4 regions of the Bradyrhizobium sp. LeoA1Lang genome follow, and region 4 is predicted to be linked to each of the others. Evidence: predicted binding sites of a transcription regulator. Region 4 holds the regulator's gene; each other region holds the start of a gene.
The links. The regulator PhoB, encoded in region 4, activates phosphate uptake and scavenging genes when phosphate is short. The targets are predictions, from matches to a motif close to TGTCATNNANCTGTCAT.
Positions count from the first base shown of each region.

Region 1: ACZYOF_RS26715 (alkaline phosphatase D family protein) is a predicted target of PhoB. The motif match lies at 4,440-4,456, and genes of this name have one in related genera.
Region 2: ppk2 (polyphosphate kinase 2) is a predicted target of PhoB. The motif match lies at 3,770-3,786, and genes of this name have one in related genera.
Region 3: ACZYOF_RS05580 (STN domain-containing protein) is a predicted target of PhoB. The motif match lies at 5,806-5,822, and genes of this name have one in related genera.

Region 1 is NZ_JBVAPG010000090.1:16,105-23,765, forward strand. Features, by position in the region: gene typA (translational GTPase TypA) at 1-1,080, opposite strand, end outside; gene ACZYOF_RS26705 (Crp/Fnr family transcriptional regulator) at 1,376-2,137, opposite strand; gene ACZYOF_RS26710 (response regulator) at 2,354-2,725, shown strand; gene ACZYOF_RS26715 (alkaline phosphatase D family protein) at 2,828-4,375, opposite strand; gene ACZYOF_RS26720 (TAXI family TRAP transporter solute-binding subunit) at 4,593-6,035, opposite strand; gene ACZYOF_RS26725 (4a-hydroxytetrahydrobiopterin dehydratase) at 6,208-6,507, shown strand; gene ACZYOF_RS26730 (YkvA family protein) at 6,619-7,002, shown strand; gene ACZYOF_RS26735 (TAXI family TRAP transporter solute-binding subunit) at 7,005-7,661, opposite strand, start outside.
Region 2 is NZ_JBVAPG010000014.1:81,636-89,296, reverse strand. Features, by position in the region: partial or broken gene ACZYOF_RS07890 (autotransporter outer membrane beta-barrel domain-containing protein) at 1-2,696, shown strand, start outside; gene ppk2 (polyphosphate kinase 2) at 2,798-3,718, opposite strand; gene ACZYOF_RS07880 (fumarylacetoacetate hydrolase family protein) at 3,871-5,040, shown strand; gene ACZYOF_RS07875 (Lrp/AsnC family transcriptional regulator) at 6,000-6,461, opposite strand; gene ACZYOF_RS07870 (transketolase) at 6,600-7,661, shown strand, end outside.
Region 3 is NZ_JBVAPG010000009.1:85,496-93,156, forward strand. Features, by position in the region: gene ACZYOF_RS05565 (filamentous haemagglutinin family protein) at 1-3,135, opposite strand, end outside; gene ACZYOF_RS05570 (FecR family protein) at 3,300-4,298, opposite strand; gene ACZYOF_RS05575 (RNA polymerase sigma factor) at 4,399-4,914, opposite strand; gene ACZYOF_RS05580 (STN domain-containing protein) at 4,911-5,561, opposite strand; gene ACZYOF_RS05585 (Lrp/AsnC family transcriptional regulator) at 5,946-6,410, opposite strand; gene ACZYOF_RS05590 (SDR family oxidoreductase) at 6,662-7,423, opposite strand; gene ACZYOF_RS05595 (class I adenylate-forming enzyme family protein) at 7,420-7,661, opposite strand, start outside.
Region 4 is NZ_JBVAPG010000011.1:1,089-8,749, reverse strand. Features, by position in the region: gene pstS (phosphate ABC transporter substrate-binding protein PstS) at 1-911, shown strand, start outside; gene pstC (phosphate ABC transporter permease subunit PstC) at 1,105-2,094, shown strand; gene pstA (phosphate ABC transporter permease PstA) at 2,098-2,943, shown strand; gene pstB (phosphate ABC transporter ATP-binding protein PstB) at 2,949-3,761, shown strand; gene phoU (phosphate signaling complex protein PhoU) at 3,773-4,489, shown strand; gene phoB (phosphate regulon transcriptional regulator PhoB) at 4,608-5,315, shown strand; gene ACZYOF_RS06240 (GcrA family cell cycle regulator) at 5,436-5,951, opposite strand; gene ACZYOF_RS06235 (acetylornithine transaminase) at 6,451-7,659, shown strand; gene argF (ornithine carbamoyltransferase) at 7,659-7,661, shown strand, end outside.

The DNA of each region.
Region 1 (7,661 bases), on a different contig from region 4:
GCGGCCGGAGACTTCCATGGAATCCTTGTCGGCGGCTTCGGTGACGCGCAGCGCCACATTGCCCTCGGCCTCGCGCATCAGGCGATCGCGGATCATGCGGCTCGTCACCTTGTCGCCCTCGGTGCCTGCGAGCGGGGAGTTGTTGACGATGAAGGACATCGACACCGTCGGCGGATCGATCGGCTGCGCCTGCAGCGGCGTCTCGACGGTGGGATCGCAGAACGTATCGGCGACGGTGCCCTTGGTGAGGCCGGCAATGGCGACGATGTCGCCGGCTTCGGCTTCATCGAGCGGTGTGCGCTCAATTCCGCGGAACGCCAGGATCTTTGACACGCGTCCCTGCTCGACCAGCTTGCCTTCCGCATTCAACACCTTCACGGCCTGGTTCGGCTTGAGGATGCCGGAGGAGATGCGGCCGGTGATGATACGCCCCAGATAGGGATTGGCCTCGAGGATGGTGCCGATCATGCGGAACGGGCCTTCCTCGACCTTCGGCGGCGCGACGTGCCGCACGATCAGGTCGAACAGCGGCTGCATGCCCGCTTCCTTCGGGCCTTCGGGGCTCTCCGCCATCCAGCCCTGCTTGGCCGAGCCGTACAGGATCGGGAAATCGAGCTGCTCCTCGCTGGCGTCGAGCGCCGCGAACAGATCGAACACCTCGTTGATCACTTCGGTGGGGCGCGCGTCGGGGCGGTCGACCTTGTTGATGACGACGATCGGCTTCAAGCCGACCTTGAGCGCCTTGGAGACCACGAACTTGGTCTGCGGCAGCGGGCCTTCGGCGGCGTCCACCAGCACGAGCGCACCGTCCACCATGTTGAGGATGCGCTCGACCTCGCCGCCGAAATCGGCGTGGCCGGGGGTATCGACGATGTTGATGCGGATGTCCTTCCACTGCACCGAGGCGGCCTTGGCCAGGATGGTGATGCCGCGCTCGCGCTCGAGGTCGTTGGAATCCATGGCGCGTTCGGCGACCTTCTGGTTCTCGCGGAACGTACCGGATTGCTGCAGCAGGCGGTCCACCAGCGTGGTCTTGCCGTGGTCGACGTGGGCGATGATGGCGACGTTACGAAGATTCATGGCTCTGCTTTTCGGTCATGCACAGGTCTTGAGCGATCTCGCCGGAAAGCCGGGATCGATCTTTAGCAACTACGGCCCCTCCGGGTCCGGATCACACTCAAGCCGTTGAAATCTCGCGGGGCGCGGTTCGCCTCAAAAAGCAAGCCCGGCCAAAAGGGACCGGGCAAAGCTTGCGCGTTTGCGGCGCAATATAGTCAGAAACCGTCAAAAAACAATGCGTTGTTTGCCGGTTACCGGCCGTTTTTCGAACCCTGCCGGTTGTTCCGGCAACCGCCGATATCTTACCGGGATCCCGCTATCCGGTTTCCTCTTCCTTGCTCGGATAGACGCCGCGGAGCACCTCCTCAAAGTGGTCCTTGACGGCCTCGTTGCACAGGCAGGAGCGGAGCCGCAGGACATCGAGGTTGCGGACCAGGATCGCGCCGCGGCGCGTCTCCAGCACGCCCTCGGCCTTGAAGGACTGAATCACGCGGCTGGCATAGCTGCGGCCCACCCCCAGCAGGGTGGCGAGCTGCTCATGCGTGAGCGGCACGGCGCCGTTGCCATTGGTGCGCTCCATCGCCGAGATGATCCATTTGGCGGTGCGCTGCTCGATCGAGTGGATTGCGTTACAGGCCGTCGACTGGAAGATCTGCGCCAGCATGCAATCGGCATAGCGCGCGAACACGTTGCGGATCGAGGGCGATTTCAGCTTGGCCGCTTCCAGCCTGCCGACCGTCATCCGCACGAACGGCCCGCCGAATTTGACGATGATGCGGGTATAGGCGGGAAGAAATCCCTGGCTGACGACGCCACCGACAGCACCTTCGCGGCCGACCAGAATGGTCTCGACGTCGCGGCCGTCCTCGTTGGTCACGAGGTAGGAGACGAGGCCGGGCCCGCAGGGAAAATACACGGTCTCGACGTCGTCGCCGGGGTTGTAAAGCAGGTCGTTGGCGTTGGCCTCGGCGCGCGCGAGGTGCGGTGCGATCAGCCCATAATCGGCGTCGCTCAGACGGCGCAACAGGTTGTTAAAGGGCCGGTCTGCTCTGTCCGGTTGGCTGCGTTGTTGAAGCATCGGGTCTCCCCCTCACCAACCGCGACGATAGTCAACCTGTTCCTCCTGTTGTGTGCACAAGTGAACAGACGACGGGATCCCGGTGTGGTGCGTTTCGATAAGGGAACCGCCGGTGTGCTTGGGCGACGCGCCGGCAGCGTGCCGATGGCCGGCCCATCACCGGCGATCAGATCAATCCTTCAAGACAGGACCTTCAACACAGGACTTGGCACGCTCATGGAACCCGCCCTCTTCAACGGCATGCCCTCCGACGTGTTGATCGTCGAGGATGATCCGATCATCGCCATCGATTTCGAGGACACGATCCTCGGCTTTGGGGTGAAGACGGTGCGGACGGCGACCAGCGTCGCGCGAGCGCTTCAGATCATCGCCTATCGCCGGCCCGACTTCGCGCTGCTGGATGTCGTCCTGGCCCGCGAGAACACCTTTGCGCTCGCCGAAGAGCTCGACGCGCTACAGATCCCCTATGTCTTCGTCACCGGCTATGGCGCCGATGTCCGCCTTCCCGCCGCGCTGGCCGACAAGCCGCGCCTGGTCAAGCCGTGCTCAAGCGAAGCGCTGGAAGCAGCACTGCGAAGGCGGGTCTAAGGTCTGTAGCCCGGATGGAGCGCAGCGCAAGCCGGGGTCTCGAGTTCGCCGATGGACCGTCCCGGATTTCGCTGCGCTCCATCCGGGCTACAGGCAGCCTTCCTACACCGGCTTCGGGTCGAGCGTGGTTGACCACAGCGCGACGTCGGCGCGGTCGCGCAAGGTTACTGTCATCTGTCCGGTTGCGCCGTCGATCTTGACGTGGCCGAAGAACTGCATGCCCGCCGATGGCGGCAGGTTCTGCTTGTCGGCGCCGGGCGCCTTGATGAACTTCACCTCGGGTCCAAACGTGTTGTCGAGCTCGTTGGGGCCGAACGTGCCGGCATGCAGCGGGCCGGAGACGAATTCCCAGAACGGATCGAAGTCCTGGAACTGCGCCTTGTTCGGATTGTAGTAGTGCGCGGCGGCGTAGTGCACATCCGCCGTGAGCCAGACGGTGTTGACGATCCCGGCGGTCTTGATGAAACGCAGGATCTCGGCGATCTCGAGTTCGCGGCCGCGCGGCGGGCCGTCTCCTTGCGCGAACGCTTCGGAGCCCTTGCTGTTGGCCGCATCGTCATAGACGATGAGGCTGAGCGGCATGTCGGAGGCGATCACCTTCCAGGTGGCGCGCGAGTTGAGCAGTCCGCGCTTCAGCCAGGCGAGCTGGTCCGGGCCGAGGAAATAGGCATCGGGGCCATAGCTGGTCTGCTGGTTCGGACCGTTGGGTCCGCGATAGCTGCGCTCATCCAGCATGAACACGTCCAGATGCGGTCCGTAGCTCAGCGTACGATAGACGCGCCCCGGCTCGACGATGCTTTCGCGCATCGGATACATCTCGTGGAAGGCGCGCGCCGCGCGCGCCGCCAGCACGTTGATGTCGCGCTCCTTGTAGGCGGCAGGAAGCTGTTTCGACAGTGACCAGTTGTTGGTGACCTCGTGGTCGTCCCACTGCACGAAGATCGGCACTTCCGCATTGAAGGCGCGCACATGCTCGTCGAGCAGGTTGTACTTGTGCGCCGCGCGGTATTCGTCGAGCGTCTCGGCGACCTTGGCCTTCTCCGGGATGGTGAGGTTCTTCCACAGCTTGCCGTCGGCGAGCTTCACCTCGGACGGAATGACGCCGTCGGCATAGATGGTGTCGCCGGAATGCAGGAAGAAATCCGGCTTGTATTTGCCCATGGTGGCGAAGGTGAACATGCCGCCGTCGTCGGGATTGATGCCCCAGCCCTGGCCGGCGACGTCGCCGCCCCAAACAAAAGTGACATCGCGCCGGTCGGCGGGCGCGGTGCGGAAGCGGCCGACCACGGGCTCGCCGGTGACGTTGACATGGGCAAGGTCGCGGAAGCGGACGCGGTAGAAGATGTCCTGGCCCGAGGGCAGGTTTTCCAGCAGCATCTTGGCGGTGAAATCGCTTTCGGGCAGCGCCGCGATCGGCGGCAGCGCGCGCGCGTCCTTGAAGGATTCGGTGGTTGCAACCTCGACCATCATCTGCGACGGCCGGTCGGCGCGCGCCCAGACCACGCCGCCGTCAACCCCGACATCGCCGGACTGCACGCCATGGGTGACGGCCGGCCGGTCAGCGGCGCGGGACAGGTGGGGCATCGCGATGACGCCGGCGCCAGCCGCGGCTGAAGAGAGGAATTTTCGGCGGGAAATCCTGATCGTCATGGCAAGCCTCCGTCGGTCCGGCGCCGGATGCGCCGAAATGTCGCAACAGACCTAGAAGGATTCTATGACGAAGCGATTACGGCTCCTAGCCGTCATTCCGGGGCACGCGAAGCGTGAGCCCGGAATCCATTCATCCACGTCGTTCGCGGCCCGATGGATTCCGGGCCTGCGCCTTCGGCGCATCCCGGAATGACGGGGCGTCGAGTATCCGCCTTGGCTAAGCGGTCCCTGCCGCGCGGAATTGCGCGCTGGCGCGCTGCAGGTGTTGCGGCATGCTGATCAACAGCAGCTTGCGGTCGGTGACGGCGTTGTGGAACTGCTCGAGCGCGATGTTGAAGGCGGTCAGCGTGCCTTCCTCGATTGTGCCGTGCTCGTAGCATGCGAGCGCATCGCGCAGGATGTTGTCGGCTTCCGCCTGCATCTGGTCGAGCTCTTCCATCGAGTCGCTGTGGCGTGCGGCGGCGAGCATGTCGAGCAGCCGGTCGCGCTGCGAGGTGTTGATGCTGCGTTCGTCCTTTTTCAGGTAACCGGCAAACCAGGCGCCGGCCGAACCCATCGCGGACACCAGCATCAGTCCCCACCAGATGTAATCGCTGTAGCGGTCGAGGAAGGTCTTCTCGTCGCCATCGACGAAAGCCGCAGCCCCAGGATGCACGGGAATCGTGGCGTCCTTGTCGGTGTCCGGTGTCTCGATCCTGGCAGCCGGCGGGAAATCGTTCTTCAGCGATTGCCGGATCGAGAAGAGCTGCCGGGTGAAGATGGCGATGGTGGATTCGGAAATGCCCCTGCGCGCCACGATATGGTGCGAGAAGCTGATGGTCTTGACCTCGTCCGCAGGCCGGTCGACGCCGCCGAGCGAGCCGGCGGGGATTTGCGAGGCTTCATAGGCGGGATGGTTCTGCGCGATCGCTTCCGCCGCGTCGATGGCGAGGAAGGTCGGCGTGCCGCGGGTCGAGGCTGCGATCGCGTCGGTCGTGATCTTGCTGTTGACGGGTCCGGCGGCGAGATAGGCGTCCGCTTTCTGGCTCTTGATCGCCTCGGCCGTCTCATTGGCGGAAAACTGGACGATCTCGACCTTGGCGGGGTCGACGCCATATTGCTGCAGGATCACCTTCAGGAGGTTGACGTTGGCGGGCGTGCGGCCGACGACACCGACGCGGTGGCCGGCGAGCTGCGCGATCTTGGTGATTCTTGGCGCGGCTTTCCTGCCCCCGCCTTTGCCCTGCGGCGGCACCCAGATCGCCACGACATTCTTGCGCAGCGTCGCCACCGCCTGCGCATTCCTGGGGACATCCAGATCGCCGCGGATAATGGCGAGGTCGGCCTTGCCGTCGGCCAACGCTTCGGCGCTGGCCACCGCGCCGTCGGTCTGCAGAAGACGCAGGCGGATTTGGCTGTTGCCCTGGTTGTAGGCCTGGGCGAGCGCCTGGACCACCTTGAGGTCGTCGCTGTTGGTGGGGCCGACCGCGATCTTGAGGTTCACCGGCCGCATCGCGAAGTAATAGCCGGCGGCCAGTGCGCCAATGATGGCAAGCGCGCCGGCGATCATCACGAAACTCAGCCGACGCCGCGCCGAACGCGGCGGAGGCGAAGCTGGAGCGGCGACGAAGTCAGGCTCGGTCATCGATCGCGCAAACAGCCGTTTGAGGTTCTGGGTCATCCTGCCGACGCGTTTATCCTTCGCATTGTAACAAAATTCCGGCAGCGCCTAGGTTACAATCCCGTCATGGTTACCAGCGGCGATAGGACGCGCTTTGCGGCCGCGTCGTGAGCATGGATCCCGCTGATGGCCGCCGGTGTTAGGGTGTGAACGAGTGAAATGGAGACTTGCCATGGCAGGACGGTTGTCGGCGGAGGCACGGAAATCGGCGCTGAAGGAACTATCCGGCTGGTCCGAGGTGCCGGGACGTGAGGCGATCGCCAAGACTTTCACGTTCAGGGATTTCAACGAGGCCTTCGGCTTCATGACGCGCGTCGCGCTGATCGCGGAGAAGCGCGACCATCACCCGGAATGGAGGAACGTCTACAAGACGGTCGATGTGGTGCTTGCAACCCATGATGCCGGCGGCGTCACGGCGCGCGACATCGAATTGGCCAGGGCTATGGAGGCGATCGCCAAGCAGGCTGGCTGAGAGAGGCGACTTCTCCTTGGCTGATCTTGCAGGGCAGGCAGGAGGTCCCCACCTTTTGCGTCAGGGATCGCGGGACCGCTTGGCGGCTGTGGTCCGAGGGAGCTTCTTCCGATGACATCATCCGAACACACTGTCGGTTTCGAGCCGGCCGATCGGCTGGCGCAGGACCGCGAGAGCGTGCGACGGCGTTTCTGGATCAAGCTGAAGCGGGTGGTGGCGAAACTGCCTTTCGCCGAGGACCTGCTGGCCGCCTATTATTGCGCGTTCGACAAGGAGACGCCGCGCCATGTGCAGGCGGCGCTGCTCGGCGCCATCGCTTATTTCATCCTGCCGTTCGACTTCGTGCCGGACGTGATGCCGATTCTCGGCTTCACCGATGATGCCGCGATCCTGGCGACCGCGATCCGCATGGTTGCAAGCCACATCACGCCGGAGCACCGCGAAGCCGCCCGTGCCGCGCTGAAGCGCGGCATCGAGACAGCCGAGGAGCCGTAGATCTAGCGCTTCTCGCCTGTGCGCACCTGTGCGCGGGCGTTGTTCTCCGCTTCCCATGCCTGGAACTGCTTGAACAGCGCCTCCTTGTCGGCGTCCGTCTGCAGCTTGGCTGCGCCCGGCGATTGCTTCAGGAACTCATCGAAGCGACTGCGCGTCACGGCTTCCACGCTGTGCTTCTCAAGCCATTGCTTGGCCGCCGGCAGCCGGGTCCAGTCGGGCAGCGGCGCGGCCAGCGAGACCTCCTTCCATTTCGGATGGAACGGCGGGTTCTGGAAGGTCGGGAATTTCGTAAAGAAAGCATCCACGAACAGCGCCAGCTTGCGCGAGCGTTCCGTGTTCGGCGCCCAGTTATAGGCCGCGAGCACGGCGGGAACGGCGATGGTGTCGACGCGCTCCTGATCCGAAATCAGGTTCGGATAGTCTTTTGAGGTGAGCGTCGCCGGCAGATAGTCGTTCTGCAGCGGCTTGTCATAGTTGACGGTGACGAGGTGGAAGCGGCCATCATTGTTGAATGTGCTGACCGACTTGTAGGGCTTGCCTCCGGTCACGATCACGGCGTCGATTTCACCGGCCTTCAATTTCTCCATCGCGATGCGCTGCTCGATATAGACGAACTTCGCCTTCATCCCGAGCCGCTCGAACACCGTCAGTGCGGTTAC
Region 2 (7,661 bases), on a different contig from region 4:
GCAGCCGGGAGCGACCGTTGGCGACAACGGCATAGCGGCGATCGGCCTCAACGACTCCAATACCGTCATCAATAACGGTACGCTTTCCGCTGCACCAGGAAGCACCGGCATCTTCGCGGGCCAGAACAACACGATCACCAACGCCGCGACCGGCTCCATCACGGTCGGCAACTTCGGCAACGGTATCTTCGTCGCAGGCAACAGCACGGTGACCAACGCCGGCACGATCACGACAGGCTTCACCTCTTCGCCCACGGCCGGCATCTTCGCGATCAACGACAACAACACCATCACCAACACTGCGGGCGCCAGTATTACGGTCGGCCACGACGCCGCGGGCATTGCTGTGCAGGGCAACAACGCGGTGATCAGCAACGCCGGCTCGATCACATCAGACGATTTCGGCATGGCTATCATCGCAGCCGGCGACAACACGAAGATCACCAACAGCGGCACGATCAACGTCGGCATGTTGGGCTATGGCATTATCTCGTTCCCGCTCTCCCTCGGCGCGTCCGGCACCATCACCAACACAGGCAGCATTGTCGGCGGCGACAGCACCACAGGCATCTTCGCGGTCGGCGATTCCCTCACCGTCACAAACGCGGGCACAATCACCGTCGGAAACGGCGCGCCGGCCGCCGGCATCAACGTCTCGACTGCCGGACCTGCCGGCACCAACCAGGTCATCAACACCGGGACCATCAATGTCGGCAGCGACGCCGTCGGCATCGTGGTCAACGGTGGCGGCTCTGTCTTCAACTCGGGCACCATCAACGCCGCCGCCGGTTTCGCTGCGATCGAATTCTGCGGCTGCGGTTTCGGCATCCCCAATGTCCTGACGCTCGGTCCGGGCAGCGTCATCCACGGCCTGGTGCTCGCCAACGGCGGCGACACCTTCCAGCTCGGCGGCAACGGCACCGGCACGTTCGACCTCGGCCTGATCGGACCGGGCAATCAGTATGATGGCTTCTCGACCTTCAACAAGGTCGACAACTCCAAATGGACCGTGACCGGCACCGGCGCGCAGGACTGGAACGTGCTCGGCGGCACGCTCGCGGTCGATGGCGTCATCAACGGCAGCGTGGCGGTCAGCGCCGGCGGCGTGCTCTCGGGCGTCGGCACGGTCGGCAACACCACGATCGCAAGCGGCGGCGCCTTCATGCCGGGCAATGCGGTGCCAGGCGCTTCCACCACGGTCGCCGGCAATCTCGCGCTCCAGTCCGGCGCGCTCTATCTGGTGCAGCTCAGCTCCACCACGTCCTCCTTCGCCCATGTGACCGGGGCGGCGACGCTCGCCGGTTCGGTCGGCGCCAGCCTGTCGCCCGGCAGCTCGGTTTCGAAGTGGCCCTATACGATCCTGACCGCGGATGGCGGCCTTGGCGGGACGACATTCAGCGGCCTCAATGTGGCCGGCCTGCCCGGCGCGCTGACGGCGGCGCTGAGCTATGATGCGACCAATGTGTACCTGACGTTCGGTCTCGACTTCGGCGCCAAATCCAGTCTCAACATCAATCAGCATAACGTCGCTGGCGGGCTGACCAACTTCTTCAATGCCAATGGCAGCATTCCCTTGCCGTTCGCATCGCTGACGCCGGCCGGCTTGACGCAAGCTTCCGGCGAGGTGGCGACGGGATCGCAGCAGGCGACCTTCAACGCGATGAACCTGTTCCTGGGATTGCTGACCGATCCGTTCGTCGCCGGCCGCAACGGCGACCCCAGTAACGGCGCGGGCGCAATGCCCTTCGCCGATATGGACGGCGCCAACGCCTACGCCTCAACCCGCATGGCGCGCAGCAAGCGCGAACGCGATGCCTACGCCGCCGTCTATCGCAAGGCGCCTGCCGCGCCGCCGGGCTTCGATCAGCGCTGGAGCGTGTGGGCCGCAGGCTTTGGCGGTTCGCAGACCACGGACGGCAACGCCGTGCTCGGCTCCAACAACGCGAGCAGCAACGTCTATGGCACCGCGGTTGGTTAGCGTCTCGCCGTCGCTGCTCGCGGGCTTTGCGCTTGCCGGCGGCGGCACCAATTTCAGCGTCAACGGCCTCGGCTGGGGCCGCTCCGACCTGTTCCAGGCCGGCGCATTCGCGCGCACCACCACGGGCCCGGCCTATCTCTCCGCCGCATTCGCCTATGGCTGGCAGGACGTCACCACGGACCGCTTCGTCACCGTCGCAGGTGTCGACCACCTCCGGGCCGAGTTCAACGCCAACACCTATTCCGGCCGGCTCGAGGGCGGCTATCGCTACGCCACGCCGTGGCTGGGCCTCACGCCCTATGCGGCGGCGCAGGTGACGACCTTCGACCTGCCGAACTATGCCGAGGCCGTGGTGTCCGGCGCCAGCACCTTTGCGCTGAACTACACCGCCAAGAGCGTCACCGACACGCGCACCGAGCTCGGCCTGCGCGCGGACAAATCCTTCGCCGTGCAGGACGGAATGGTGACGCTGCGCGGCCGCGCCGCCTGGGCGCATGACTTCAATCCGGACCGCGCCGCGAGCGCCGTGTTCCAGACGCTGCCGGGCGCGGCCTTCGTCGTCAACGGCGCGGCGCAGGCGCATGATTCCGCGCTCACCACGGCATCGCTGGAGATGAAGTGGCTGAACGGCTGGTCCGCGGCCGGAACCTTCGAAGGCGAATTCTCTGGCATCAGCCAATCCTACGCCGGCAAGGGCGTGGTGCGCTTTTCCTGGTAGCCAGAAAGCGTAGGGTGGGCAAAGCGCAGCGTGCCCACCATCCACGGTCGGTGCAAGAAAGGTGGGCACGCTGCGCTTTGCCCACCCTACAACGCGTTCCGTCAGAACGCCGCCGGAACGTACATCTCGGGCGGGATCGGGCCGCGGTGATAGTCGGGATTGCGGACGCGCGGCGGCAGCGCAACCGGGATGTGCTGCACCGACTGATACGGAATCTGTGTCAACAGATGTGAGATGCAGTTCAGCCGGGCGCGCTTCTTGTCCACGGCATCGACGATCCACCACGGCGAGTCGGGCAGGTGGGTGTGCTCCAGCATCGTCTCCTTGGCCTTGGTGTATTGCTCCCACCGCGACCGCGCCTCGACGTCCATCGGGCTCAGCTTCCACTGCTTCAGCGGATCCTGGATCCGCATCGTGAAGCGGAATTGCTGCTCGTCGTCGGTGATCGAGAACCAGTATTTGATCAGGATGGTGCCGGAGCGGATCAGCATGCGCTCGAACTCCGGCACCGACTTGAAGAATTCCTGGTATTGCTCGTCGGTGCAGAAGCCCATCACACGCTCGACGCCGGCGCGGTTGTACCAGCTACGGTCGAACAGCACGATCTCGCCGCCGGCCGGCAGATGCGCGACATAGCGCTGGAAGTACCATTGGGTCCGCTCCCGCTCGCTTGGTGCCGGTAGCGCCGCGACGCGGCAGATGCGCGGGTTGAGGCGCTGGGTGATGCGCTTGATCACGCCGCCCTTGCCGGCGGAGTCGCGGCCCTCGAACAGGATCACGACCTTCTTCTTCTCGTGCTGCACCCAGTCCTGCAGCTTCACGAGCTCGCCCTGCAGCCGTAGCAATTCCCGGAAATAGAGCTTGCGATCGAGCACAGGCAGGCCCGCCCGTGCAGCGTCGTCGAGATCGTCCAGCCGCATATCGTCGAGTTCGAGCTCGAGCTCCTCGTCGAGATTGTCGGCGATTTCCTGGTTGATGCGCTCGCGCAGGGCGGCTTCGTCGGTCAGGCTGGATGTGGTCATGGAGTGCTGTCTCTCGGCTGCTCACAGTCGGGATGTAGAGTTCCGGAATTGACGATGCTTGTGTGACATCGGAATGACGAGCGTCTCACACTGGCGTCGCAGGCGTGCTAAGAAGCTCCGCCAACAACGAAAAGGGATGGGAGACAGCCCAAATGATCGCGCTGACCGCAAACGATGTTTTGCCTGACGATGGCACCAACGGCACGCTGGTCGGGCGCGTCTGGTTGCCGCAGCTTCAAGGCCCGGCCGTGGTCGCTGTCCGCGGCGAGGGCGTGTTCGATGTGACCGCACGCTTTCCGACCGTCAGTGCATTGTGCGAGGAGGGCGATCCGGCCGCCGTGCTGCGCGCCATCAAGGGCGAGCCGCTCGGCGAGCTCGACAGCATCCTCGCCAACACGCCGCCGGACCGCCGCGATCGGCAAAAGCCGTGGCTGCTCGCGCCGCTCGATTTACAGGTGCTGAAGGCCGCCGGCGTGACCTTCGCCATTTCGATGCTGGAGCGCGTGATCGAGGAGCGGGCGCGCGGCAATCCCGCTTCCGCCGAGGCCATCCGCAAAGAGGTGGTGCGGCTGGTCGGCGACGATTTCTCCAAGCTCAAGCCCGGATCAGAGGAGGCGATGCGGCTGAAGCAGGTGCTGATAGAGCAGCAGGCCTGGAGCCAGTACCTGGAGGTCGGCATCGGCCCCGACGCGGAGGTCTTCACCAAGGCACCGGTGTTGTCCTCGGTCGGCACCGGCATGGATGCCGGGTTGCATCCGAAATCGACCTGGAACAATCCGGAGCCGGAGGTCGTGCTCGTCGTCTCGAGCCGCGGCAACATCGTCGGCGCCACGCTTGGCAACGACGTCAACCTGCGCGATTTCGAGGGACGCTCGGCGCTGCTGCTCTCCAAGGCCAAGGACAACAACGCCTCCTGCGCCGTTGGCCCGCTGCTCCGCCTGTTCGATGCCAGTTTTTCGCTCGACCATGTGCGCAACATGGATGTCGGCCTGACCGTGAAAGGACTGGACGGCTTCGTCCTCGAAGGCCACTCGTCGATCAGCAAGATCAGCCGCGATCCGACCGACCTCGTGGCGCAGACCATCGGACCGGTCCATCAATATCCTGATGGCTTTGCGCTTTTCCTCGGCACCATGTTCGCGCCCGTAAAAGACCGCGATGCGCCGGGCCAGGGCTTTACCCACAAGCGCGACGACATCGTCACCATCGCTGCCCCCGAGCTCGGCAAGCTCGTCAACCGCATGCGCTCAAGCGACGAATGCGAACCCTGGACGTTTGGTATCTCCGCATTGATGAAGAGCCTCGCAGTCCGTGGTTCGTAGGGTGGGTTAGTTAGCGAAGCGTAACCCACCACTTCTCGAGCCTCAAACTCCGCCGTCATTCCGGGGCGTGCGAAGCACGAACCCGGAATCCATTTCACCACGTGTTCTGCGGCTGGATGGACTCCGGGCTCGATGCTTCGCATCGCCCCGCAATGACGATGTGGATGCAATGGGTGCGACATAACAACCCGACGGGCAAATCAGCAAAAGTCTGTCCACCCCTCGCAGAAAAAACATTCCGCTTTCGCCGTCGGGCAAATCAGTGATTTAACTCCGCGCGTCTCACGGCGGATGAGGGGCGGCTCGCGATCGTCACGAACGTTGCGGTGAGATGCGGTGGACGCAGGTGTGGCGAAAGACGAACGCAGCATCAGCGGACGGCGAAGTCGTGTGGTCCTGGCGCCCCGACGCTGGCGCTAAGCTTCTTGTGAAGTGACGGTGGCAAAAGAGCCCGGTCACCGGGGAGAGCACGAAGTAAGCCGTAACACCATCGCGCAGGGAAAGCCGGAATGCTTCGGTTGAACCTGTGGTCCTACCCCCGTGCTTTTTGTTGCACGGGACCCACGGGTGCAACCAGCACCCGGCTTTCCCTGCGCCCTCTGATCGATGCGAGGGCGGAAACTGAAGCAAAGCTCGGGCACGTCGTGCTGCGAGAACGCGAACTCACATCCTCACGCTGTTTGAAATTTGAATCCGAACCCATCCCCGTCATTGCGAGCGCAGCGAAGCAATCCATAGTGCCGCTTGCGGAGAAATGGATTGCTTCGCTGCGCTCGCAATGACGGTGGAAAGAGTGGTGGCTCGCGCCACAACATCTCCCTGTGATTATGGGTCCCACCTTTGCTGGGGACGACATCATAGGATGGGTAGAGCGAAGCGAAACCCATCGCGATGGAGCAAGCTGCGCGAATGATGGGTTTCGCTGCGCTCTACCCATCCTACGGAATCGTAGCTCCGCCTCACACCGGCAGCGCGATCGAGTACTTCACCTGGCTCAATGCAAAACTCGACTCGATCGAGGCGATGCCGTCGAGCCGCGTCAGCTTGTTCTTCAGGAAGGCCTCATAGGAGGAGAGGTCGGCGGCGACGACGCGCAGGAGATAGTCGCGGTTTCCCGTCATCAGATAGCATTCCAGAACCTCATCCCATTTCGAGATCGCGCGCGCGAAGCGGTTGAGGTCTTCCTCCTTCTGCCGCGCCAGCTTGATCGAGATGAATACACTGACATGCAGTCCCAGCGCCTTCTGGTCGACGGTAGCGATATAGCGCGTGATCACGCCGCGCTGCTCCAAAAGCTTCACGCGGCGGTGACACGGCGAGACCGACAGGCCGACCTTGTCGGCGAGTTCCTGCATGGTCATGCGGCTGTCGGTCTGCAGCAGGCTGAGGATCTTGCGGTCGATGGCGTCTAGCGCTGGCATTGGGATGAACTCGCAGTTTGGAACCAGGACGTGGGAATTTATCCCAATCCTGGAAGGTATGTCGCAAGGATTTGAGATTTTTGCCGATGGCTCCCCCGCTAAAATCGGCGCATATTGAATCACGCCCGGAGCATGGTCATGGGAATTGCGCCCGCTCGCCTGGAGCTGTTGTCCGCGCTGGCGCGGAAAGTGCTCTGGCTGTCGTCCTGGACGATCCATCACGCCAACCATATCCGCCCCAACGCCGATGGGCTGAAGGTCGGCGGCCATCAGGCATCGTCAGCCTCGCTCGCCAACATCATGTCGGCGCTCTATTTCTCGGTGCTGCGCCCGCAGGATCGCGTCGCCGTGAAGCCGCATGCGAGCCCGGTGTTCCATGCGATCCAGTACCTGTTCGGGCATCAGTCCCGCGAGAAGCTGGAGAATTTCCGCGGCTACAAGGGCGCGCAGTCCTATCCGTCGCGCACCAAGGATGTCGACGATGTCGACTTCTCCACCGGCTCGGTCGGGCTCGGCGTGGCGCAGACGCTGTTCGCCTCGCTGGTGCAGGACTACGTCAAATCGCATGGCTGGATGAAGGACCGGCCCGAGGGCCGCATGATCGCGCTGGTCGGCGACGCCGAGATGGACGAAGGCAACATCTTCGAGGCGCTGCTGGAGGGCTGGAAGCACGGCCTGCGCAACACCTGGTGGGTGGTCGACTACAACAGGCAGTCGCTCGATGCCGTCGTGCGCGAAGGATTGTGGGCCAAGTTCGAAACCATGTTCCGCAACTTCGGCTGGGACGTGGTGATCGTCAAATACGGCAAGCTGATGCTCGAGGCTTTCGCCGAGCCGGGCGGGGAGGCGTTGAAGCGCTGGATCGATAATTGCCCGAACCAGATGTATGCTGCGCTCTGCTTCCAGGGCGGCGCCGCGTTCCGCAAGCATCTGCGGGACGACATCGGCGACCAGGGACCGGTCTCTGCCCTGATCGACCGTCGCAGCGATGAAGAGCTGCTGGCGCTGATGTCCAATCTCGGCGGCCATGACATGGCGAGCATGATCGAGGCGTTCGAATCGATCGACCATGATCGCCCGGTCTGCTTCATCGCCTACACCATCAAGGGCGTCGGCCTGCCGTTCCAGGGCCACAAGGACAATCACGCCGGGCTGATGACGGTCGCGCAGATGGAGAAATGGCGCGCCAGCCAGAACATC
Region 3 (7,661 bases), on a different contig from region 4:
ATAGCTCTTGTCCGTGAAGCGATAGACGGGCACCTCGACGTCAAGGCGCGTCCCCTCGCCGATCTCCATGCCGGTGTTGCTGGAGATCTTGTACGCGGAGAAGCCGGACCGGAAGATCTCGGGATCGAGCACCAGCGCATCGGCCACGCTTTTGCCGATCGCGATCGCTTGGCCCGCATCCAATGTCAGTGTGCCGCCGCCGCCAAAACCATAGGCGCGGATAGCGCCATCAAGGATGAGCGGATTGGTGAAGAACTGCGTCGAGGCTAGATGCGCATAATCATTGGCGACGAGGCTGACATTGCCGCCCTTGCCGCCTTTGGTTTTGCCATCCACCAGGATGGCGCCGCCTGACGACACGTCAATGAGCGAACCCTTCGAAAGCGTGATGCCGCCTGTGGTCGAGACGGTGAAATTTCCGCCATCAAGATGCGCGAGACGTGATGAATCGGTTTGCGTGTCGCGGAATTCGTTGGTCCACAACCCGCTGAGATCAACGGCAACCCTCTCGCCGATCGTGACCTGCGAATTGCCGTTCGCATCGTTGAGCGCCCACCATTGCTCGTTCTGCCCCTTGCCGAGCACGGCATGCATGAGATTGGTCAGCGTGAGGCTGCCGCCGCGAGCCGTGACGTCCGCGGCGATATCGACATGCGGCGCCGCGAAGGTCACCTCCGCGCCGGGCGCAAGCTCAAGCGGCGCCTCGACAACGATTTCCTTGCTGCTCGCAAAGTTGAGACCGCCCAGCTTGGCGGCATTGATCGCATCCGCATCAAACAACGCGGTGCCGATGCGGCTGTCAGGCAACGCCGATGTGTCGTTCAGCGCCTCGGTGATGCCAGGCACACGGCCAAAGACGACCCGCGCAGCGGATGCATCGGTGAGGCCGATGCCCGAGTAGCTGCCGAGCGCGAGCCTGCCTTGGAGCGGCGCGACGTCCTGCGGCAGCTTGTAGCCATCGGTGGTGCCGGAAGGCCGGTTCCCGGTCTGGCGCTCACCCTTGACGATGTCGGCGAGGATGGTGGCTTCGAAGATCGACGTCGGCGTCGACAGAATGAGGGAGCCGGCGTCGCGGCCGACGGTGTAGCCATCCTCCCAGCGGGTCGAGACGCTGCCCTTGCCGAACGGGGACGCCCAGATCTCGGTCAGCTTATCGTAAACCTTGCCCTCGATATAATGCTTGCGCACATAGCCGCCGCCGAGCGCCGTGAACTGCATATCCGCGCGCGCATTGTTGATATTGTAGGTTCGGCCGTCGGCTCCCAGGAAGTTGGTGGTCCTGATATAGCCACCCTCATAGCTGACCGAGCCGCCGGAGACGTCGAACACCGCCCCCTTCTGCGCGACCACCTCCGGCGCCGCCAGGGTGATAGCGCCGCCGAGCGCGGTCCATTCCCCGATGCGGTGGGCGGTATTGGCGAGATAGCCCGAGACCTCGAGCAGGCCGCCCGGCGTATAATAGCGATCGGTCGCATAGCCGCCGGTGCCGGCCGGCACCAGCACCAGGTTGCGCGCGTCGATCCAGACATCCGCGTTCTTCAGATAGTCCTGATCGCGATTGACCGGTGAATCGCGCAGCTCATTGCCTTGCACGTTGACCATGATGTTGTTGGCCGACATCGGCAGCAGCACGCCGCGCACGCCCGAGACATCGATCACCGCGCCATCCTCGGCGAAAACGCGGCGACCGGCGGAGACTGCGACCTGCCCGCCTTGCGCCTGCGTGATGGAGCCATCCTTGAAGATCACGTTGCCGCCACTGACGATCTCGACGCGGCCCTGGTCGAGCCGATCGGCGAGCAGCGAGAGATTGTTGAACTGGGCGTTGGCGGCCGGGACGTGGGTGAAGGCGTTGGAATCGGCAATCAACTGGTTGCGCTGGCTGTCGAGCGCGGTCTCGGTGCTGCCGAGCTCGGGAAGGATGGCGGTCAGACTGCCGCTGCCGAGCGTGACGCTGCCGGCGGCATCGGAGGCAGCGTTCAAGAGGTGGATGGTGCCGCGGGTGTTGACCGAGGTGGTGGCAACCAGCACGCCGTCCTGGCCGATGCTGTGGCCCGCGAGCGTGATATCGCCTTGCTGGGCGAAGATCAGGCCGGAATTGCCAACGGCCGCGAACGCATCACGGACGATCGGCGAAATCTCGTTACCGCGAGTGGTCGAGGCCTGGTTGGAGTCGGTGCTGTAGCCCGGCCGCAGCAGGAAGTCGTTGCCGGCCGCTAGCTGCACCTGGCCGCGCGGCGCGCTGATCGAGCCGGCATTGCTGACCTCGGTGCCCATCAATAAGACGAAGCCGCCGCCCTGCTTCGCCGACGACGGCGCCCTGGTCACGATCAGCGCGCCGGCCTCAACCGTCACGGTGCCGCCGGCATCGGTGAAGCTCGGCACGTACTGGCCGCCCTGCTGCCGTGCGTAGATGCCACTGGTGAGGAACTGGTCGTTGGTGATGTTGGCGGTCGAAGCGATCAAGCTGCCGACATTCACCTGACTCGCGCCGCCGAAGATGATGCCGTTCTGGTTGATCACATAGACCGAGCCGTCGGCCTTGATGTTGCCGAGGATCTGGCTCGGCGCCGTGCTGCCGACCACGCGGTTGAGCGCCACCCAATTCGCATTGCCCTGCTGGTCGAAAGTGAGCGTGGTGCGCGCGCCGACGTTGAACGAATTCCAATTGAGGATCGCCTGCGCCCTGGTCTGCTGGATGCCGACCTGGGTCTGGCCGCTGGCATCGACGGCCTGCGTCGGCGCATTCGCGCCCTGCCATCCGGGCGCGGCTTGCAGGCCGCCCGGCGCCAGCCCGTTCGGTACCGCGACCTGCGGGAGCGTCGCGGAGCGCTGCGAGGCCTGCGCTGCGAGGCGCGCCGCATCCTGCACCGCCTGCATCGCCTGGATGGCGCGCGTGGCCCGCGCCAGCGCATCCTGGCTTTGCTTGGCGACTGCCGCGGCCTCCTGCGCTGCCGACTGCGATGCTGCCATCGCCGCCGCCGATGGTGTCGGCGCCTGTCCGCCCAGTGGGCGCGCCATCACCGCCGCATTCGCCAGGAACAGCGCCATCACACTGACGCCGGTCAGCAGCGCCGCGTGACGGGCATGGCGGCGCGTGGGACCGGTGGCGGTCGAGGACGGACGGGCGGACATCGGGCGGCTCCTTCAGACAACGGTACGCCCCTGACGCTGCAGCCGGATGTCGCCGCCGCCTCGGGGGTCAAGAGAGGTCTCACCGCTAAGACCGAATCCCGAGTGGCCGTTGACTACGCTTTCGGAAGATTTTTTGAGAAATTTTTTACCCGCCCTCGCCCGAATCAGCTCAGCAGCACGATTCCACCCGGCAATCGCTGCAGTTTTGCGCCGAACGCACGCCCCAATCCCAACAGCGCCTCATTCATCTGATCGATGCGAAAGCGACCGCTGAGCTGTTTCTGGCCCAAGGCCGCGTTCATCAAAATGATGCGGCCGGGCCGATATCGATTGATTTCTTCCACGGCTTCGATGAGTGGCGTACCGCGGAATTCGACGATGCCGCGCTGCCACTCCGAGGCTAGCTGCGGATCGACTGCAGCAATCTGGCTCAGTCCCGCAAGATCATAGCGCACGCGCTGGCCAGATCGCAGGGCCACCACGTCGGTTCCACGTTCAATCCGCACCGCGCCCTCGAAACAGGTCACGCTGACCGGGGACCGCTCGCCGCTTGCGGTGTAGCGAACATCGAACCGGCCGGATTCGGTGGTCGTCCTGCCGTCTGCCGCCAGGACCACGAGCGATCGCGCCAGGCGCGTCGATATTGCAAACGACGCCTCGCCGGAGAGCAACTCGATGCGATCTTCGATTCCTTCCGCGGGACGGATGGCCAGGCTCGTCTGCGTGTTCAGGCCGATCGCCACGTCGCCAGCGAATGTGACATGGCGTTGCTCGCCGGTGCCGGTGCGGTAATCCGAATTCAGTTCGGACAATGACGGCCAAAGTCCGAACGGCGGGTCGAGCACGCCGTAGACCGATACCGCGGCAAGTGCCGCGACGCCGCCGCTCAACACCGCGCGACGGCTCATCCTGCGGCGCCGTCCCAGCGCATCGAGCTTGGCTACAAAGCTTTCATCCGGATCCGACAGAGCATGGCCGGCGGCACCGGCCGTACGCCATAGGCGCTTCGCCTCCAAAAAGGCGGCTTCATGGAGAGGACTGCGGGCGCGCCAGAGTTCCAGCGCCGCCAGGTCTTTCGGCGTCATGTCTCCGGATGTGAGCTTCTGCAGCCAGTCGACCGCTTCCCGCTCTACCGGATCCAGACCTGGATGTGCCTTGCTCATCTCGATGCTGCACCTTTCGCGGCTTCTTCCGTGAGAACGCCGGCGACGATTGCAGGAATTCTTGCCTCTAAGACGATTCTCGGCGACCGGAAGTGCACGCTCAACCCTTCAATTCCTTATAGCGCGCCAGACAATGTTCGAGTGCCAAGCGGAGTTCTTTCGCAACGAGCTGCCGGGAGATTCCGAGCCGGTCGGCGATTTCCTGGCGGGGAACATTGCCCACCCGCGCCGCCAGAAAGATCACCCGTCGCCGCTCGGGGAGTTCGTCGACGATCGCCTCGAATGCCTCCAGGTCAGACCGCGCCAACATGGTTTGCTCAGCCGTCGGCGCATCGTCGGGCAGCTCAAGCAGGCTTTCGATCTCGATGGCCGATATGCGTTGACGCCGCTCCATCCGGCGGCGATCCTCTGCCACGTTCAACGCGATTCGGAAGAGATAGCTGCGCGGACTTTGAACGGCGCCAATCGATTCCGCGCGCGACAGGCGCAACCACGTGTCCTGCATGGCATCGCCGGCGAGATCGGCCGAGCCGAGGCGTTGAGTCAGACGCGCCTTGAGGTCGTCATAGCGATCGACAAACAGGCGGCGGATGATCGTCAAGGCGTTCTCGGTCATGGCCGGGTCCCGGCCGATCGGAGGTTGGGATCGGGCTTGCCGCAACCCTGCACCACGCCGGGCCCTTGCGGCACGATCAAGATCAAGACCGGCTGCAGGAAGCCCGCCGGCGGCGGCTCGTTGAACCGCACGCTGCGCAAGGTCGCATCAATCCGCTCATCGGCATCCGGCGTGCCGGTGGACCCGATACGTTGGGATCTCTGGACGGCACCGTCTGGCGCGATCCAGAACACGGCGGCGAAGCGATACCTGCCCGGACGCGCGCCGCCCGATCGGCAAAGAGCATCCGCAATGCTCGCCTGAATCTGTCCATAGTAACGCCGATGTTCTGGCGATCGTGTTTGCTGCGCCGCCTGCTGAGTGGCGAGCGGTTCTGGCAACAGCACGAAAGTCGTCTCGGCGACGAACTCGGCAGCCAGACCGGTGCCCGACAGGAGCTTTCGGAGCGCCTCGTCCAGCGCAAACACGCCCAGGACATCGCCGGAGAGGCGGCCGGCCGCAAGGCTCGTGTCGTAGAGGGCGTCGCGTCCGGTCGCATCGACATAGCGGCTGAGTGCGGCGGCGAGCGGTTGCGAGGGGATATTGAATTCGATCGGCGCATTCGCTGGCCTTGTCTGAGCCGCGGCCATATCGATACCCGCAGCCATGCCCGCGACGGCCAACGCGCATGCCCAAGCTGCCAGCCGCCTATTGGCCGACGCAGCGACAACACGCTTGGCGCGATCCGGTCTGAGTTCGGCTTGGGCCGATCGAAGCATCACCACTGTCCCCGCCCACGCAGATCAGGACAGCCGCTCCAGCTTCCCAGTGCTCCGACCTGCCCGCCGACGGTCCAAATTGCGCGTCAGCGCACATCCCAAGCCAACGCGCGACGGACGCTAGTGACGTAATATTACGGTTTGACGACAACCGAAGCCCTCACGTGTCCGGCTTCGCCGCGGCAGAAGCCGGTGTCCATGTCCCCGTCGTGTCCCATCTCGGTATCCGTGTCGACGATCCAGCCCAGGCACATGGGTGCCCGCCTCAGTCGCTCACGCGAGACTCGCAAGTGGCAATTCGGTGGTCGACTTGATCTGCTCCATCGTGAACATCGACGAGACGTCGTGCAAGTCGATCTTTGCGATCAATCGTTGGTAGAGATCATCATAGGCGCGAATGTCAGATACGACAGCTCGGATCAAATAATCGACGTCGCCGCTCAAGCGATAGAAATCCACGACCTCCGGAAAACTCGTGACGATTTTCCGGAATTTCTGCGCCCACTCCGCATTGTGTTGGTTGGTCTTGACGGCGATGAAGACGCTGACACCAAGGTTCAGCTTTTCCGCGTCCAATAGCGCCACCCGGCGTTTGATGTAGCCGGAGCTCTCAAGCTTCTGGATCCGCCGCCAGCAGGGCGTCGAACTCAACCCGACCCGCTCGGCAATGTCCTGCATCGAGAGGCTGCTATTCACCTGCAGCGTTGCCAAGATCTTGCGGTCGAAGTCGTCGAGCATGCAAACCTCCGAATCCAGGAGGGAAAAGAATGTTTTGGTTGTCCTGAACCTTGTTTGAAGAATGTTATTGCCATATGCACGCTGCGGCTAGCATGAACTTTCATCAGACGCTGTACAATCTCGCGGCAGCGTGTAGCGTCCCCGCCGCGAGCCAGGCGCCCTCATGGGAAATCTGCTGATGAAAAGCCCGCCAGGCGAGGCATCGGACAGCTAAAGCGGCCAATCCTTGCCTGTTCCGGCGGCAGTGCGGCTTACAGCCGCTGGCCGCCGCTGGCGTCGATCTGTTGGCCCGTGACCCAGCCGCCATCGTCGGACGCCAGGAACGCGACGACCTTGGCGATATCGGCGGGCTGGCCGACACGTCCAAGCGCAATCGAATTGGCAACCGCGCGGCTGGCGACGGGGTCGCGCGCGTTGGCGTTCATGTCGGTCGCAGTGGCGCCTGGCATCACGGAGTTCACCGTGATTTGTCGCCCGCCAAGATGAACGGCGAGCAGCCGACTGAACGCCTCCAGGCCCGCTTTTGTCGGCGCATAGGCCGCCATGGCGGGGTAAGCGGCGCGCGTTCCCATCGACGAAATGTTGATGATGCGGCCACCGTCGCGGAGATGGGGCAACAGAGCCTTGATAAGAAAGAACGGCGATTTGAGATTGGTCTGCAACAGAAGCTCAAAATCTTCTTCCGTAATCTCCTCGATCGTCGCACGCTTGCCGACACCGGCATTGTTGACGAGGATATCGAACGCTGTGTTGCCGTATCGCTCGGTTAGTTCCGCGGTGAACTTTGCGGCAAGCGCCACGGCACCGCCACGCGCCGATAGATCGGCCTGCAGTGCAAACGCAGCCCCACCGGCAGCGACGATCGCGTCGACAACAGCGCGCGCGGCACCCTCGGCAGAGTGATAATGAACCGCAACGATCGCACCGTCTTCTGCAAGCCTGAGTGCGATCGCCTGCCCGATGCCGCGGCTGGCGCCGGTGACCAATGCAATCTTGCCTGCCAGCGTGCTCACGCCGACCAGCCTTTCGCCGCCTCGAGCTGGCGGGCGCGATCAATCAGCGATTTGCGGTCGATCTTGTTGGTGCCAGCCCAGGGCAGCTCATTGACGAACTCGATGCGGCGCGGATGCTGATAGGCCGGTCCATTCGCGATCGTGAACTTGCGGATATCGTCCGCGGTCGGCTTGGCGTCGGCGCGGGTGACGATGAAGGCGACCGGGACCTGGCTGCGCTCCTCGTCCGGCAGCGGCA
Region 4 (7,661 bases):
CGATCTATTCCAAATGGGCGGACGCCTATAAGAAGGAAACGGGCAACGGGCTGAATTATCAGTCGATCGGCTCGGGCGCCGGCATCAAGCAGATCCAGGCCAAGACCGTGACCTTCGGTGCCACCGATGCGCCGCTGAAGGCCGAGCAGCTCGAGAAGGACGGACTCGTCCAGTGGCCGATGGTGATGGGCGCGATCGTGCCGGTCGTGAACCTCGAAGGCATCAAGCCGGGCGAGCTCGTGCTGTCGGGCGAAGTGATCGGCAACATCTATCTCGGCAAGATCACCAAGTGGGACGATGCGGCGATTGCCAAGCTCAATCCGAAGCTGAAGCTGCCCTCTGACGCCATCACTGTCGTGCGCCGTTCCGACGGTTCGGGCACCACCTTCAACTTCACCGACTTCCTCTCCAAGTCGAACGCCGACTGGAAGTCCAAGGTCGGCTCGGGCACTGCGGTCGAGTGGCCGGTTGGCGTTGGCGCCAAGGGCAACGAGGGTGTTGCCGGCAACATCAGCCAGACCAAGAACGCCATCGGCTACGTCGAATACGCCTACGCCAAGCAGAACAAGCTGACCTATGCCGCGATGGTCAACAAGGCGGGCAAGACCGTGCAGCCGACCATTGCTGCGTTCCAGGCTGCTGCTTCCAACGCGGACTGGGCCAAGGCTCCGGGCTACTACGTGATCCTGACCGACCAGCCGGGCGATGCGTCCTGGCCGATCACCGCGGCGACCTTCATCCTGATGCACAAGGAGCCGACGGATAAGGCGGCTTCGGGCGAAGCCATCAAGTTCTTCAAGTGGTCGTTCGAGAAGGGCGGCAAGGCCGCCGAGGAGCTCGACTACATTCCGATGCCGGAAGCGGTCGTCAAGCTGATCGAAAAGACCTGGGCCTCGGACATCAAGAGCTGAGCCTCGCATCGAGAGCCTCGCGCCCCGTCATCTTCCGGGGCGCGAGTCTAGCAAGTGATCCCGGAATCCCAAGGGGTTCCGGGTCTGGTCCTCGGACCCAGAAGCGGCGCCGGATAAACTCGTCGGCAAGATCGCTCGACAAGAAGCGACCCTTCTATTGTATCAGTCAACACAGGGGATTGGCGTGGCAGACATGGCCGTTCAAAGCGACGTAATGGCAGCCTCCGGACCTTACGATCGTGCCAAGGCCCTCAGCGCCTTCAAACTCGGTGACCTCACCTTCTACTGGATCACCCGGGCCTGCGCGATTTCGGTGCTCCTGATCCTTGGCGGCATCATTCTTTCGCTGATTGCCGGCGCCTGGCCGGCGATGAAGGAATACGGCTTCGCCTTCCTGTCGACGCAACGCTGGGCGCCGTCGGCCGATCCGCCGGTGCTCGGTGCGCTCGGGCCGATCTATGGCACGCTCATCACCTCTATCATCGCGATGCTGATCGCCATTCCCGTCGGCATCGGCATTGCGATCTTCCTCACCGAGCTTTGCCCGCAATGGCTGCGCCGCCCGATCGGCATCGCGATTGAGCTCCTGGCCGGCATCCCCTCGATCATCTACGGCATGTGGGGCTTCTTCGTGCTCGGCCCGTTCCTCGCCAACACCTTCCAGCCGTTCATGATCCGCCTGTTCGACGGCGTGCCGCTGCTGGGCGCGGTGTTCGGCGGCCCGCCGTCCTATCTCAGCCTGTTCAACGCCGCGCTGATCCTGGCGATCATGGTGCTGCCCTTCATCACGGCGATCTCGGTCGACGTGTTCAAGACAGTGCCGCCGGTCCTGAAGGAGGCGGCCTACGGGGTCGGCTGCACCACCTGGGAAGTCGTCCGCAACGTCGTGATCCCCTATACCCGCGTCGGCGTGATCGGCGGCATCATGCTGGCCCTCGGCCGCGCACTCGGCGAGACCATGGCCGTGACCTTCATCATCGGCAACTCGTTCCGCATCTCCTCCTCGATCTTCGCGCCGGGCACGACGATCTCGGCGGCGATCGCCAGCGAATTCGCCGAGAGTGACGGATTGCACCAATCGGGCCTGATCCTGCTCGGCCTGTTGCTGTTCGTGCTGACGTTCATTGTTCTCGCCTGTGCGCGACTGATGCTGATGCGTCTGGAAAAGAAGGCGGGGAACTGAGCCATGAATCCGATTTACAGGTCCCGCCGTCGCAACGACATCATCATCCGCGGGCTTTGCATCGCCGCTGCCGCGTTTGGGGTGACTTGGCTGGCGCTGATCCTGTTCACGCTGTTCTACAACGGCCTCGCCGGCCTCAGCCTCGATGTCTTCACCAAGAACACGCCGCCGCCCGGCTCCACCGATGGCGGTCTCCTGAACGCGATCGTCGGCTCGGTGATCATGACCGTGATCGGTGTCGGCATCGGCGCGCCGCTCGGCCTGTTTGCCGGCACCTATCTGGCCGAATACGGCAAGCATGACCGGCTCACTTCGGTGATCCGCTTCATCAACGACATCCTCTTGAGCGCGCCGTCGATCATCATCGGCCTGTTCATCTATGGCGCGGTCGTCGTGCCGATGGGCGGCTTCTCCGCGCTGGCCGGCTGTCTGGCGCTGGCGGTGATCGTCATCCCCGTCGTGCTGCGCACCACCGAGGACATGCTGCTGCTCGTCCCCAACCCGCTGCGGGAGGCGGCCTCCGCGCTTGGCCTTCCGCGCTCGCTGGTGATCAAGCGGATCGCCTACCGCGCGGCGCGCTCCGGCCTGATCACGGGCGTGCTGCTGGCGACCGCCCGCGTCGCCGGCGAGACCGCGCCGCTATTGTTCACCGCGCTGTCCAATCAGTTCTTCAGCCTGAACCTGACCAAGACGATGGCGAACCTGCCGGTGACGATCAACAACTTCGTGCAGAGCCCCTACGCCTATTGGAAAGAGCTCGCCTGGAGCGGGGCCCTGCTCATCACCTTGACCGTGCTCGCGCTCAACATCGGCGCGCGCATCCTCGGCGCCGAAAGGAGCGCAAAATGACCGATATGACCGTATCGACGACCAGCCCGAGCGCGGCCATTCCCCAGAAATCGCTGCCGGAAGCGCCGCCGAAGGTGACGGCACGCAGCCTCAACTTCTATTACGGCGAGCACCACGCGCTGAAGAACATCAACCTGGCGCTCGGCACCAACCGCGTCACCGCCTTCATCGGTCCTTCCGGTTGCGGCAAGTCAACGCTGCTGCGGATCTTCAACCGGATGTACGACCTCTATCCCGGCCAGCGCGCCACCGGCCAACTGATGCTGGACCAGACCAACATCCTCGACCCCAAGCTCGACCTCAACCTGCTGCGGGCGCGGATCGGAATGGTGTTCCAGAAGCCGACGCCGTTCCCGATGACGATCTATGAGAATATCGCCTTCGGCATCCGCCTTTACGAGAAGATCTCGAAATCCGAAATGGACGGCCGAGTCGAGAAAGCGCTGCGCGGCGGCGCGCTGTGGAACGAGGTCAAGGACAAGCTCAATGCCTCCGGCCTGAGCCTCTCCGGCGGCCAGCAGCAGCGTCTGTGCATCGCTCGCACGGTTGCGGTGCGGCCCGAAGTGATCCTGTTCGACGAGCCCTGCTCGGCGCTCGATCCGATTTCGACCGCCAAGGTCGAGGAACTGATCCAGGAGCTGTCGGAGGACTACACGATCGCGATCGTCACGCATAACATGCAGCAGGCGGCGCGCGTCTCCGACAAGACCGCGTTCATGTATCTGGGCGAACTGATCGAGTTCGACGACACCAGCAAGATCTTCACCTCGCCGAGCGATCGTCGCACCCAGGACTACATCACCGGCCGGTTCGGTTGAGGAGGGACATCATGGCTTCTGAACATACCGCCAAGGCGTTCGACAGCGATCTTCAGGAACTGACCCGTCTGGTCGCGGAGATGGGCGGGCTGGTCGAACGGATGATCACCGAATCCGTCGATGCGCTGATCCGCCGCGACATTGCGCTCGGCAAGCGTGTCGTCGCTTCCGACATCGAGATCGACAGCCTGCAGCGCGTGATCGAAGAGCGCGCCGTGCTGACGATCGCCCGCCGCCAGCCGATGGCCGTCGACCTGCGCGAGATCGTCGGCGCGATGCGGGTGGCGACCGACCTCGAGCGGATCGGCGACCTCGCCAAGAACATGGGCAAGCGCGTCGCCGCGCTGGAGAACGACTTCCAGCCGCTGAAGCTGATCCGCGGCTTGGAGCACATGACCGACCTCGTGCTGTCGCAGGTCAAGTCCGTGCTCGACGCTTATGCCGCGCACGATCTGCCGGCCGCGATGAACGTCTGGAAGAGCGACGAGGAGGTGGACGCGATCTGCACCTCGCTGTTCCGGGAGCTCCTCACCTACATGATGGAAGATCCGCGCAACATCTCGTTCTGCATCCACCTGATGTTCTGCGCCAAGAACATCGAGCGGATCGGCGACCACGCCACCAACATCGCGGAGACGGTGTTCTACATGATCGAGGGTCAGCAGATGACCGACAAGCGGCCGAAGGGGGATATGACGACGTTCGCCACGACCGTTCCGGGCAACTAGAGCACATCCAGGAAAGTCGAAGCCGGTTTTCCGAAGAAGATCCTGCTCAAAACATCAAAGGAAGAGTGGGATGACGATTCAGGCAGAGAGTCATCCCGCTATAGGAGAAGCCAAGCCGATGAGCGCACGCATTCTGGTGGTCGAAGACGAAGAAGCGCTGACGACGCTGTTGCGCTACAATCTCGATGCAGAAGGCTATGATGTCGAAACGGTCGCCCGTGGAGATGATGCGGACACAAGGCTCAAGGAACGCATTCCCGACCTTGTCGTGCTCGACTGGATGCTGCCGGGACTCTCCGGCATCGAGCTGTGCCGCCGTCTACGGGCGCGGCCGGAGACCAAGCAGCTCCCGATCATCATGCTGACCGCGCGCGGCGAGGAAAGCGAGCGCGTGAGGGGACTGGCGACCGGCGCCGACGACTACATCGTCAAGCCGTTCTCGGTGCCTGAACTGCTGGCGCGGGTGAAGGGCCTGTTGCGTCGGGCAAGTCCGGAGCGGCTCGCCACCGTGCTCACCTATGGCGACATCGAGCTCGACCGCGAGAAGCGTCGCGTCGCGCGCTCGGGCCGTCCGATCGATCTCGGCCCGACCGAATATCGCCTGCTGGAGTTCTTCCTGGAGCATCCCGGCCGCGTGTTCAGCCGCGAGCAGTTGCTCGACAGCGTCTGGGGGCGCGACATCTATATCGACGAGCGCACCGTCGACGTCCACATCGGCCGCCTGCGCAAATTGCTCAATCCCGGCCGCGAGCAGGACCCGATCCGCACCGTCCGCGGCGCGGGCTACGCGCTGGATGATCGCTTCGCGAAGGCCGAGCAGTCGTAACTCGGCGACCTCAATCCGTAGCCCGGGTGCAGCGAAGCGTAACCCGGGGAAATTTGGACCTGCCGATACAGCATTGCCGGGTTACGCTGCGCTTCACCCGGGCTACGATCTGTCGTCGGCTTACTTGCCGTGTGACGGCTTGACCGTCGGACGGCGGCGGTCCGCTGCCGGCTGGTAGGCGACGCGGGAGTGGTGCGCGCAATAGGGCAGGCCGGGAAGCGCCTTGCCGCCGCAGAAGAAGAATTCCGGGCTCGAGGGATCGCCGACCGGCCAGTGGCAGGTGGCCTCGTTCAATTCGAGCAGCGACAGCCGCTGGCTCATCGGCACCACATTGTCGTAGGCGATAGGGTCCGCTTCCACCTCCACCTCGAAGGCGTGGGCGAGTGCGGTGTTGCCGCGGGAGACCGGCCGCGCTACGCGCATCATCGGCTGTGCGGGACGCGCCTTGCGCTGCCGCGGCGCGGCTGCAGCAGGACTCTTGGCGCGGCCCGAGAGGCCGAGCCGGTGCACCTTGCCGATCACTGCATTGCGCGTCACGTTGCCGAGTTCCGCTGCGATCTGGCTGGCCGAGAGCCCGGCTTCCCAGAGCTTCTTCAATTGCTCGACGCGTTCGTCGGACCAGGTCAATACCGTCATCGCATCTTTCCCTTCGCGTTGCGCCGGCCGATCCTGGGACAGCGCTGCGATGCCTAATCTCAAAAATCCCTGCGGGCAGAATCCCTTAAGGCTCGCCGGGCACGAAAACCGCACCCGAACGTGTACGCCGCACACAAAGGACTCTAGGGATCAAAACTGCCGCACGAGATGTCGTACCCGACAGGCCAGACGCTACAATATGGCGTGACTCTGGCGCAAGAGTCCGCGCCTATGCGTCCACATGTTCCGACATTTAGGGATTGCAATCGGGCTTTTCCACTACACTGGAAACCCGCGGATTACCCGGTACTTTGCAGCGCAGCCTGGCGGCTTCGTGGCGATTGACAGCGCCCGCCGCGCGCATAGAATGCCTTTACGTGCCGCCCTGCAAAGGCGGCACGTTTTGTTTTCGCTGGATGAGCTCCAGCCGCGTGTCTGCATCGCTGCACGCCGCCAGGGCTCATCTGAAAGGCTTGTCTAAAACCCTTCAGTGATCGCCATGACCGACAGCGCCACGTCGCATCTGCTTCCCGTTTTTGCCAGGGCCGATCTCGGCTTCGAACGCGGCGAAGGCTGTTGGCTGATCTCGACCAAAGGCGAGCGTTATCTCGACTTCACCTCCGGCGTCGCGGTGAACGCGCTCGGCCATGCCCATCCGCATCTGGTGAAGGCGCTGCAGGAGCAGGCGACGAAGCTCTGGCACATGTCGAACCTGTTCAAGAGCCCGGACGGCGAGAAGCTTGCCGCGCGGCTGTGCGAGCAGAGTTTTGCGGACTTCGTGTTCTTCTGCAATTCCGGCGCGGAAGCGATGGAAGGCGTGATCAAGGTCGTGCGTCACTATCACTTCTCGAAGGGGCATCCGGAGCGCTATCGCATCGTCACCTTCGAAGGCGCCTTCCATGGCCGCACGCTCGCGACGCTGGCCGCGACCGGCGCCGCCAAATATCTCGAGGGCTTCGGCCCGCCGATGGACGGTTTCGACCAGGTGCCGCATGGCGACATCGAAGCGGTGAAACGCGCGATTGGTCCGCAGACGGCAGGCATCCTGATCGAGCCGGTGCAGGGCGAAGGCGGCGTGCGCTCTGCGCCGCCGGCCTTCTTCAAGGCGCTGCGCCAGCTTTGCGACGAGCACGGTCTCCTGCTCGCCTTCGATGAGGTGCAGACCGGCATGGGCCGCACCGGCGATCTCTTCGCCTACAAGCGCATCGGGGTCACTCCCGATGTGATGTCGCTGGCCAAGGCGCTCGGCGGCGGCTTTCCGATCGGCGCCTTCCTTGCGACCGCGGAAGCCGCGTCCGGCATGACGCCGGGCTCGCACGGCTCGACCTTCGGCGGCAACCCGCTCGCGGTCGCGGCCGCCAGCGCCGTGCTCGATGTGATGCTGCAGCCCGGCTTCTTCGATCACGTGCAGAAGATGTCGCTCCTGCTCAAGCAGAAGCTCGCCTCCGTGGTCGACCGCTATCCGTACATTCTCGCGGACGTGCGCGGCGAGGGGCTTCTGATCGGCGTCAAGGCGGTGGTGCCCTCGGGCGACCTCGTCAACGCCCTGCGCGAGCAGAAGCTGCTCACGGTCGGCGCCGGCGATAATGTGGTGCGCTTCCTCGCGCCGCTGATCGTCGGCGAGGCCGAGATCGAGCACGCCATCGGTTGCCTCGAGCGCGCCTGCACCGCGCTCTCAAGTGGACCGTCGAAGAAGGCAGCGGGATGATG